Regions from separate parts of the Lysinibacillus sp. FSL M8-0355 genome, predicted to be linked through region 2. Evidence: riboswitches for the same ligand, from Rfam matches in the RefSeq annotation. Region 2 holds a riboswitch; each other region holds the start of a gene.

Region 1 (3,179 bases), 1.6 Mb from region 2:
ACGGTGACAAAGGATGGCTATATTAAACGTACATCCACACGTTCACATGCCGCTTCCAATGGTCAGGATTTTGCGATGAAGGATTCGGATTACTTATTGTATGAAGCAACCTTAAATACACAGCATCATCTGTTACTGTTCACAAATCGAGGCAATTATATTTACCAGCCTGTTCATGAGCTACCTGATATTCGCTGGAAGGATCTTGGACAGCATATTTCAAGTATTGTGCCAACAGGGGAAGATGAGTCTATTATTGCAGTGTATGGCTTTGAAACATTCGAACAGCCAAATACGTATATTTTAACAGCTACAAAAGATGGTCAAATTAAACGCTCCCCACTGGCAGATTATGCGGTGACGCGTTATTCGAAGCCAATAAAAACAATGAATGTCAAAGCGGGCGATGCGATGATCTATGCATCGTTTGTGACAGATGATGTGGAACTGATGTTAACAACGGATACAGCCTATGCGATTCGTTTCCCACTGGAGGAATTGCCAGTTACAGGAGTGAAAACAGGCGGTGTCAAAGGCATCACGTTAAAGGATGGAGAAGCCTTAGTCGGTGTCAATGTGCTACAGCCTGATGCTACACAATATGTGGTAATCGTCACACAGCGTGGAGCCGTGAAGAAAATGAATGTTGCAGAAGTTGAAGTGGCAAGTCGTGCAAAACGTGGTCTAAAAGTATTAACAGAATTAAAAGCAAATCCTCACCGTATTGTGGCAGTTATTCAAGCAACGAATGAGGAGCAAATAGTGATTGAAACGGAAAAAGGTGTACAAGAGCTCATTGATGTCCAAACATTGACGCGTGCTGATCGCCATTCCAACGGTTCGTTTAAAGTGGATATTGCAACAGATGGGGCTATTTCCCATGTTTTAACGGCTAAAAAAGAACAGAAACTAAGCTAATGATAAGCCCAGTCTCTTAGGAGTGCTGGGTTTTTTTACGAGAGCAGTCGTTAGTCAAAAATAGCATCTTGTCATTTTAGCGTAACTATGGGTATAATAATCAACGAAAAGTTCATAGCACAAGAATGTAGGGGGGCTAGTAGTTGCTAGCTGAGATTGTGTCCGATAGACGCTGACCCTTTGAACCTGATTTGGCTCGTACCAGCGTAGGGAACATCTATTCAAAAAAGCAAAGTTTTGAAGATTGATTGCAATACGTCTGGGAGGAATCCTAGGCGTTTTTTTATGTTTTCAAGCAATATCTTGCCAAACGCATACGCTTTCTTTCTGGTGACAACATTCAATCATGAACACTTTCACATTATCAACTAGGAGGACTTCGCATGAAAAAATGGTTATTTATTCTAGTGGCTGCACTTTTAACGTTAGTGGGCTGTAGTGACAAGGAGGACAAGCAGGCTACTGATCAGCTGAAAAAAGTATCAGTGGTCTTAGATTGGACACCAAATACAAATCATACAGGGCTGTATGTCGCAAAAAAACTCGGTTATTTTGAGGAGCAGGGCTTAGATGTTGACATTATTATGCCTGGGGAGGCAGGAGCCGATCAGCTTGTTGCTTCTGGCAAGGCAGAGTTTGGTGTGAGCTATCAGGAAGGGATTACACAGGCTCGTGTGCAAGATGTGCCTCTTGTCTCCATTGCCGCTATTATTCAACATAATACATCTGGCTTTGCTTCTATTGCATCAAAAGGTATTACATCACCAAAGGATTTCGAAGGTAAAACCTATGGCGGTTGGGGGGCTCCACTAGAGCAAGCTGTCTTACAATCATTGATGCAAACAGAAAAGGCAGACATTCATAAACTAGATATCGTCAATGCAGGAGATTTAGATTTTTTCACGATGATGCAAAAGGATATTGATTTTGCTTGGATTTATTACGCGTGGACAGGTATTGAAGCTGAGCTACGGGGTGAAAAGATTAATATGCTGTACTTAACAGATTATAGTGATCAGCTGGACTATTATACACCTGTTCTAGCTACAAATGAAAAAATGATCCAGGACAATCCTGACCTAGTTAAAGCGTTTGTGGCGGCTGCATCGAAGGGCTATGAATACGCCATAGCGCATCCAAGTGAGGCGGCTGATATTTTAATAGAAGCGGCTCCCGATTTAGATCAAGCGTTAGTGCATAAAAGTCAGGAATGGCTAGCCGATAAATATCAGGATGATGCCAAGCAATGGGGAGAGCAAAAGCTTTCTGTATGGGAAAACTATGCAAAATGGATGTCTAGCAACAACGTGTTAGAGGGCGAATTTAATGCGAAACAAGCCTTTACAAACGATTTCTTACCTAAAAAGGAGACCAAATAAGATGGCGAATTCATTAATCAGTGTTCAAATCATTCCAAAAACAGAGAAATTTGAGGATGTTATACCGTATGTCGATGCGGCGATTGCTGTGATAGATGCTGCTGGTGTGAAATATGAGGTACATCCGTTGGAAACGACGATGGAAGGTGAGCTGTCAATGTTGCTGCAAATCATTGAAAAAATGAATGACAAGATGATTGAGCTTGGTGCTATCAATGTCATTACACAAGTGAAAATATTATATCAGCCAACTGGTATAACAATGGATACATTAACGGAGAAATACCAGTAATGAAACAAGCTTTGCAAAAGGGAAGGACGATTATTTTTATCGCCTTCCTCTTATTCGTGTGGGAGCTCATTGTGCATGTGGCTGAAGTTCCTCATTGGTTATTACCTGCACCAAGTAGTATTTTGTTGGAAGCTTTTAAAGCCTATCAAACCTTTTTACCACATGCTTGGGCTACGATGCAATTAGCTTTATTAGGACTTGCCATTGGCATTGCCTGTGGATTAATGGTGGCGATTGTCTTGCATCGATTTACATTTATTCGGGAGTTGTTTTATCCGATTTTAATTATGTCGCAAAATATCCCTATTCTTGTCTTAGCACCATTGCTCATTATTTGGTTTGGCTTTGGTTTATTACCAAAGCTCATCATTATTTGCCTCGTGTGCTTTTTCCCCATTGTTATTGCGGCAATGGACGGATTTCGGCAAACAGCACCTGAATTAAAGCATTATTTTGCCATGGTTGGTGCTACAAAGGCGCAAACTTTTTGGAAGCTTGAATGGCCTCATGCATACCCAACGATTTTTTCAGGTGTAAAAATTGCTGCGACGTATAGTGTGATGGGCGCTGTTATTGCGGAGTGGCTTGGT
Region 2 (3,179 bases):
GATGTTGCCTATGATGTGAGATTAGAAGCTGATGGCTCCTTTATGATTACAGACCCTACAAATGAAGCCGCATTTTTAGACATTGTAGCGGTTAATGAAGCAGGGGAGGAGTTAGAAACTCAGTTAGAAACCATTTCAGCCTCCCAAGTTCGAGCTGTTGTACAGGCCGAACCTGGATTGATTTTCTTCCGTATAGCGGATGAGCAGCAGGCCATTTATCAGGCAGGCCTAAGTGTTCCTTATAGTGCTGAGTATGAACTGCTCCCTGTTAATGAAAAACTGGTTGAAGAGTTAACAAATCAAACAGGGGGAGCCGTTTTAAAAGAACCACAAGATGTGTTCCGTGACTTTACAACCAAAGGAGCGGATCGACAAAACATTGCCACATGGCTTCTTTTAGCAAGTATGCTTCTATTCTTTATGGATATTACCATAAGACGTTTTGGGTGGAGTTTCCTAACAAAAACGAATAAAAAAGAGCAGCCAATTGAGGAGAAACCTGTACAAGCAGAAGACACGAACGTAGCCCAGCTATTAAAGGGTATGAAAAAACGATCATAATAGAGTGAAGGCAGTGCAAAATCATTCCATTTTGCACTGCTTTTTTAAATGCTTTGAGGTTTTAAAAAATGGTGGTTTCCGCTAGGAAAGGGGTGCAAAGGTGATTGACACAGTGCAGCCTTCGAAAAGTGCTTCTCGGGGGAGAGAGACGCTCATAAAGAAACGAACCCCGCTCAAAGACTAGAAAAGAAATCTTCTCGCACATCTTAAAGGATTTCCAAAATCAAAAAGCACTCAGCACCACTCAATAAAGCGAAGAATTAAAACTCTTTACTAGTACCGATTTTCGCAAAGTGCTAGCTACCATAACACCTAAGATGGCCCCGATGGTACTTGATGTTAAAAAGGCTGGCATGAAGAATAATGCGGCTACGGATGTCTCCATAAGCAATTTTGCATAGGGTACGGCAATAAGTGAAGCTAAAATACCAGTGCCAAAAACTTCGCCGAATCCTGCTAGCCATGATTTTCTACTGTATTTGTAGGCAAGGGCCGCACACAATGCTCCAATGACGCTACCAGGAATCGCTAAAAGAGAGCCTGTACCAGTAAAGATACGAATGATGGCTGTCACAAAGGCAACTAGAACTGTTGGCACGGGTCCTAGTATAATAGCTCCTATTACGTTAACAGCATGCTGAACGGGGTAGGCGCGTGCGATGCCTGTTGGTATGGATACAAAGGTAGATCCTGCTACAGCAATCGCTACTAATAAAGCCATGATTGTCATTTTACGAATTGACATAAGGTTCACTCCTCTTGAATAAAATCATGAGGGAAATTAAAAGGCCGCTTCCTTTAAACAATAGGAAGCGGCCTTGCATAGACAATGACAATAGCAAGTAGCGCCACTTCCCTCCGCTAGTATGAACTAGATCAGGTTCAAAGGGTCCGTACATCATCATATACGTCTCAGCCTTTTAAAGGCTCCCCCAGTGGTAAATATCATTCAATTTTATTAACCAACATTAATGTAACATAATGTTAAAAATAGTCAATGATTTTTCTGACTATTTCGTATCAGGATGCATTAGATGAGGTGCTTTTTTCAATGTCCAGATGAGTGCAAGGAAGAAGCAGGCTAATAATATGATAGATCCGAAAATATATGGACTGTTCATATTCCAGTCAAATAGTAAACCTGCTAAGGCTGGTCCAATCATATTGCCAAGGCTCATGTAAGCATTATTCAAGCCCGCAGCAAACCCTTGTTCTTTCTCTGCAAGCTTTGAAATTAGTGTATTTACAGCAGGACGAATTAGTGTTGTTGCTGTAGAGAAAATAGTTGCTACAACTAATATAAGAGCGAAGCCAGATACAAACAATATTAAGAAAATAGCAACAGATGCAATAAATAAATTGACTAACACAACTTTCATTTCACCAAAGCGATTAAAAAGTGGTGTAATCACAAACATTTGTACAACTACCCCAAAAGCACCACCGACAACTAAAATAATCGCAATATCTACGGGTGTGTAATTAAACTTTTCTGTCACAAATAATGACAAGGTTGTTTGGAAGTTGGCAATTCCGAACGAGAACACGAGCATGATAATGAGCATAACGAAATAAGGCATATGTATGGAACGAGCCATTTGCTTCGCCAGATTTTCTTGCTTTTGCTTGTCATGTGAAGTGTTTGGTTTAGTAGATGGTAATAAAAAATAAGATAAAACAGATGCAAGTATGGCAGCAACTCCTGCCGTGAAAAATGGAAAATGTAAACTAACCTTTGCTAAGAAACCACCTATTCCTGGCCCTATCATAAAGCCCAGTGACATAGCAGCACCCAACATACTCATACCTTTTCCACGTTCCTCGTAGGTAGTAACGTCAGCTACAAATGCCATAATAGGAGGTGCAACAAATGCGGAACCTAGACCGCCTAAAAAGCGTGCTAAAAATAGCATCCAGACGTCTGTGGCTAGGCCAAAACCGATTTGTGCAAGACCTGTCACAATAAGACCGAAAATAATTAAATTTTTCCGACCATACTGATCCGAAAGATTCCCAGCAATTGGAGAAAATACGAATTGAGCTAAGGCGAACGTTGCAATTAGCATACCTAGAACTTGTCCTGCTGCACCAAAAATTTTTAAATACTCTGGCATGACAGGAATAATAATTCCAATACTCCCCATTGCGATAAACATATTAAACATTAAAATATATAAAGCCGCCTTATTGGACTTCTGCTGGGTCATCGAATGAACCCCCTTTTTATAATCAAATATACTAAAGTCTATCATAAGATATCCTATCATCATATCGGTTGAAAGTCTGAAATGAAACATACCTGCTAGTGCAGCAATACCAATCCACGATGTAGAAAACAATAAACAGACAATAGGTGAAGTGCTGCCAAAAGCAGGAAGATAATAGAGAAAGATCTATCGACAAAATAAAAATTCATCGATAGACCTTTATATGCTTTAACGAATACTCATTTTAAATTCTAAAAACAATTCATTATATTTCCCTAAATAGTCTGGTCCTAAATTTTTGTAAACTTCTAATGTATCGCGTTGTTCTTCAGAAGGATAGTAGCGTTCATCAGAAACAACTTCTTCATCCATTAAGTCCATAGCAGCGATATTAGGCGTAGAGTAGCCTAC
Region 3 (3,179 bases), 2.6 Mb from region 2:
TCAAAATGGCGAATGGTTCTCCCCGTGAGAGCCTCTGCTTCGGGTATATTTGGCGTAACAATCGTAGCTAGTGGTAGTAAAGATGAGCGTAACGCCTCAATAGCTTCTTGCTGTAATAAGCTTTCTCCACCTTTTGCAATCATCACGGGATCCACAATTAGTGGTATGTTTAATTCACCGATCATGCGTGCGATGGCTTGGATAATACCAGAGGAATAAAGCATGCCTGTTTTCATTGCAGCAATCGGAAAATCTTCGACTAACGCTTGAAATTGTTTTTCCACAAACGAAATGTCAATGGGGAAAACACCTGTCACGCCTGTTGTATTTTGTGCAGTTAAAGCTGTAATAACGGAAGTGCCGAACACCTCTAATTCCTGAAATGTTTTTAAATCAGCCTGTATACCAGCACCGCCACCACTATCTGATCCAGCAATCGTCGTTACAATATGCATGATGCTTCACCATCCTTTGATAAACGATGTATAGCATTAAGCAAAGCTATTTGAAAATCACCGATATCTGCAGTGAATGCAGAAGCTAGTACTGCTGCCTTTTTATAGTAAGTGAGTGTTTCTGCTAATTGGTTGTATGGCTTGTTACCTGCGACATAGGCAGCACCACAAAGCGCACTAAGTAAACAGCCAGTACCAGTGACCTCTGTCATTTGTGGGTGGCCACCAGCTATCCACTGGCTATGCTCACCATTTGTTATAAGATCACGTTCACCTGTTACAATAACGATACAATTATATCGTTGTGCCACTAGTAATGCTTCCGTCTCCAGTGACATGGAGCCATGACCACTATCTACACCTTTCTGTTGCCAATCTACATTGGCTATAGCCGCAAGCTCACCGATATTACAGCGAATTACGGCAAATTGTATGTTTTCAAGTAAGTATTGAACGGTTTCCTTGCGATAAGTTGTAGCCCCTGCCCCAACTGGATCTAATATAACTGGAATGCCAAGTGCATTAGCTTTTTTTCCTGCTAACAGCATGGCGTTTTTGGTGCGAGTATTGAGTGTCCCGATATTAATTAATAATGCTTGTGCCATTGCTACCATTTCCTCAACCTCTTGGCTATCGTCAGCCATAACGGGCGAAGCACCTAATGCTAATAAACCATTTGCTTGGAAATTTGCCACCACATAGTTTGTGATGCAATGAATAAGTGGTTGCTGTTGACGAATTGTTTGAAATATCATTTTAATTTTAGTCCTCCTTTGTGGATGGACGTAAGCATGCAAAAAGGCTCTTTTTATGTGAAAATACACGAAAAAGAGCCTTTCATCTGAAAAAATCGATGTCTGTTGCTCCCTACGTCAGTATTAACTAACAGGTTCAAAGGGTCAGGTTTTACCTTCTCAACTCTTTCGAGTCCCCCTGCAATTTTGCTTTTAGTTGACCAAAATGTACCATACTTTTCATTGGTATTCAATAGCTAGTTTTCCTATCGACAAAACGTGACTGATGCCATATAGCTAGGTATGATAGTTGTCATGACTTTACCTAAATTAAGCGCAAACCATTGAAAATACTGAAAAAGGAGTTTTATAATGTGTCATAGCAAAAGGGGGCATTTGCCATGAAAAGACAAGATTTAGTTGCACCAGAATGGTATAACATAACAGAGGAAATTGAAAAATATGCTCAGGATGCAACGAAAAATGCTTTAATTATTTATGAAGAAAATCAAGCTGTACAATTTATTACATATGCACATTTGATGGAAAAAGCGAATCAAGCAGCACATGTTTTCACCTTACAAGGTTTAACGAAGGGTGATGTGATTTTAGTGATGGTACCACGCTCAGTGGAAGCATATATTGTTTATATTGCAGCATTAAAAGCAGGTTTAACCATCATTCCAAGCTCAGAAATGTTAAGAACAAAAGATATTGAGTATCGCATTCATCACGCCAATGCTAAAGGGGTTGTTGCCTATGAGCCCTATATTGAACAATTTGATGAAGTTGGAAATTTACAGGGCATACAGCAATTTGTCATAGGGAAAGCACATGAGCCTTGGCAGCCTTTACTAGAAAAAATGCACCATCAACCTACAACTTACATAAATCCGACTCCGACAAAAAGTACTGATAATGCATTTTTAGCCTATACAAGCGGCACAACAGGTAACCCGAAGGCAGCGGTACATACACACAGCTGGGGCTATGCTCATTTACGAACAACAGCACCACATTGGTTAGGTGTACAAGAAAATGATATTGTTTGGGCAACAGCAGCACCTGGATGGCAAAAATGGATATGGAGTCCCTTTCTCGCTACATTAGGCAGTGGTGCTACTGCATTTGTTTACAAAGGTAAATTTGATGCGGCTTCCTATTTGGCAATGCTTGAAAAATTCAAAATCAATGTATTATGCTGTACACCAACTGAATATCGTTTTATGGCATCACTTGAAAATTTACACGCATATGATTTACATGCAATTCGCCAAGCTGTATCAGCAGGTGAACCGTTAAATAGTGAGGTTATCAACGTATTTTCAGAAACATTCCATTTACAAGTGCGAGATGGCTATGGTCAAACGGAAAATACATTACTTGTTGGTACAATGGTAGGGATGGAGGCGCGAGTTGGCTCAATGGGAAAACCTACTCCTGGCAACACCGTTAATATTATTAACGATTTCGGCAATCCTGTTGCAGTGGGAGAGGTGGGTGATATTGCTGTTCATCGTGAAACACCAGCTCTCTTTAAAAAATATTTAAATGATCCTGAACGTACAAATTTACAATTCCGTGGTGATTGGTATATAACAGGAGATCGTGCCTACAAAGATGAAGATGGCTACTTTTGGTTTGAGGGTCGAGGAGATGATGTCATTATCTCCTCGGGTTATACAATTGGTCCCTTTGAAGTAGAGGATGCTTTGATGAAGCATCCAACTGTGAAAGAAGCTGCTGTCATTGCCAGTCCAGATAAAGTTCGAGGAAATATTGTAAAGGCATTTATTGTTCTTCGTAATGGTGAAATTGGTGATGAAACACTTATTCAAACACTTCAAAGTCATGTGAAATCATTGACTGCCCCATATAAATATCCACGTGCTATTGAATTTGTCGAAGAGCTACCCAAAACATCCTCTGGAAAAATTCGACGAGTTGAATTACGACAACAAGAAACAAAGCAATGCCATTCATCATCATT

Evidence for each region. A riboswitch is a leader RNA that binds a small molecule or an ion and turns the genes downstream of it on or off. The one in region 2 is predicted to bind thiamine pyrophosphate.
Region 1: another riboswitch for thiamine pyrophosphate. It lies ahead of MKY46_RS12340 (ABC transporter substrate-binding protein); the one in region 2 lies ahead of thiW (energy coupling factor transporter S component ThiW).
Region 3: another riboswitch for thiamine pyrophosphate. It lies ahead of thiM (hydroxyethylthiazole kinase); the one in region 2 lies ahead of thiW (energy coupling factor transporter S component ThiW).

Annotation. Positions count from the first base shown of each region.
Region 1 covers NZ_JBBPAI010000001.1:2,514,386-2,517,564, reverse strand. The annotation lists gene parC (DNA topoisomerase IV subunit A) at 1-918, shown strand, start outside; TPP riboswitch at 1,038-1,148, shown strand; gene MKY46_RS12340 (ABC transporter substrate-binding protein) at 1,302-2,297, shown strand; gene MKY46_RS12335 (thiamine-binding protein) at 2,299-2,589, shown strand; gene MKY46_RS12330 (ABC transporter permease) at 2,589-3,179, shown strand, end outside.
Region 2 covers NZ_JBBPAI010000001.1:915,075-918,253, forward strand. The annotation lists gene MKY46_RS04255 (VWA domain-containing protein) at 1-561, shown strand, start outside; gene thiW (energy coupling factor transporter S component ThiW) at 806-1,306, opposite strand; TPP riboswitch at 1,398-1,505, opposite strand; gene MKY46_RS04265 (MFS transporter) at 1,572-2,768, opposite strand; gene MKY46_RS04270 (ABC transporter substrate-binding protein) at 2,997-3,179, opposite strand, start outside.
Region 3 covers NZ_JBBPAI010000001.1:3,530,533-3,533,711, reverse strand. The annotation lists gene thiD (bifunctional hydroxymethylpyrimidine kinase/phosphomethylpyrimidine kinase) at 1-455, opposite strand, end outside; gene thiM (hydroxyethylthiazole kinase) at 443-1,210, opposite strand; TPP riboswitch at 1,303-1,400, opposite strand; gene mbcS (acyl-CoA synthetase MbcS) at 1,591-3,179, shown strand, end outside.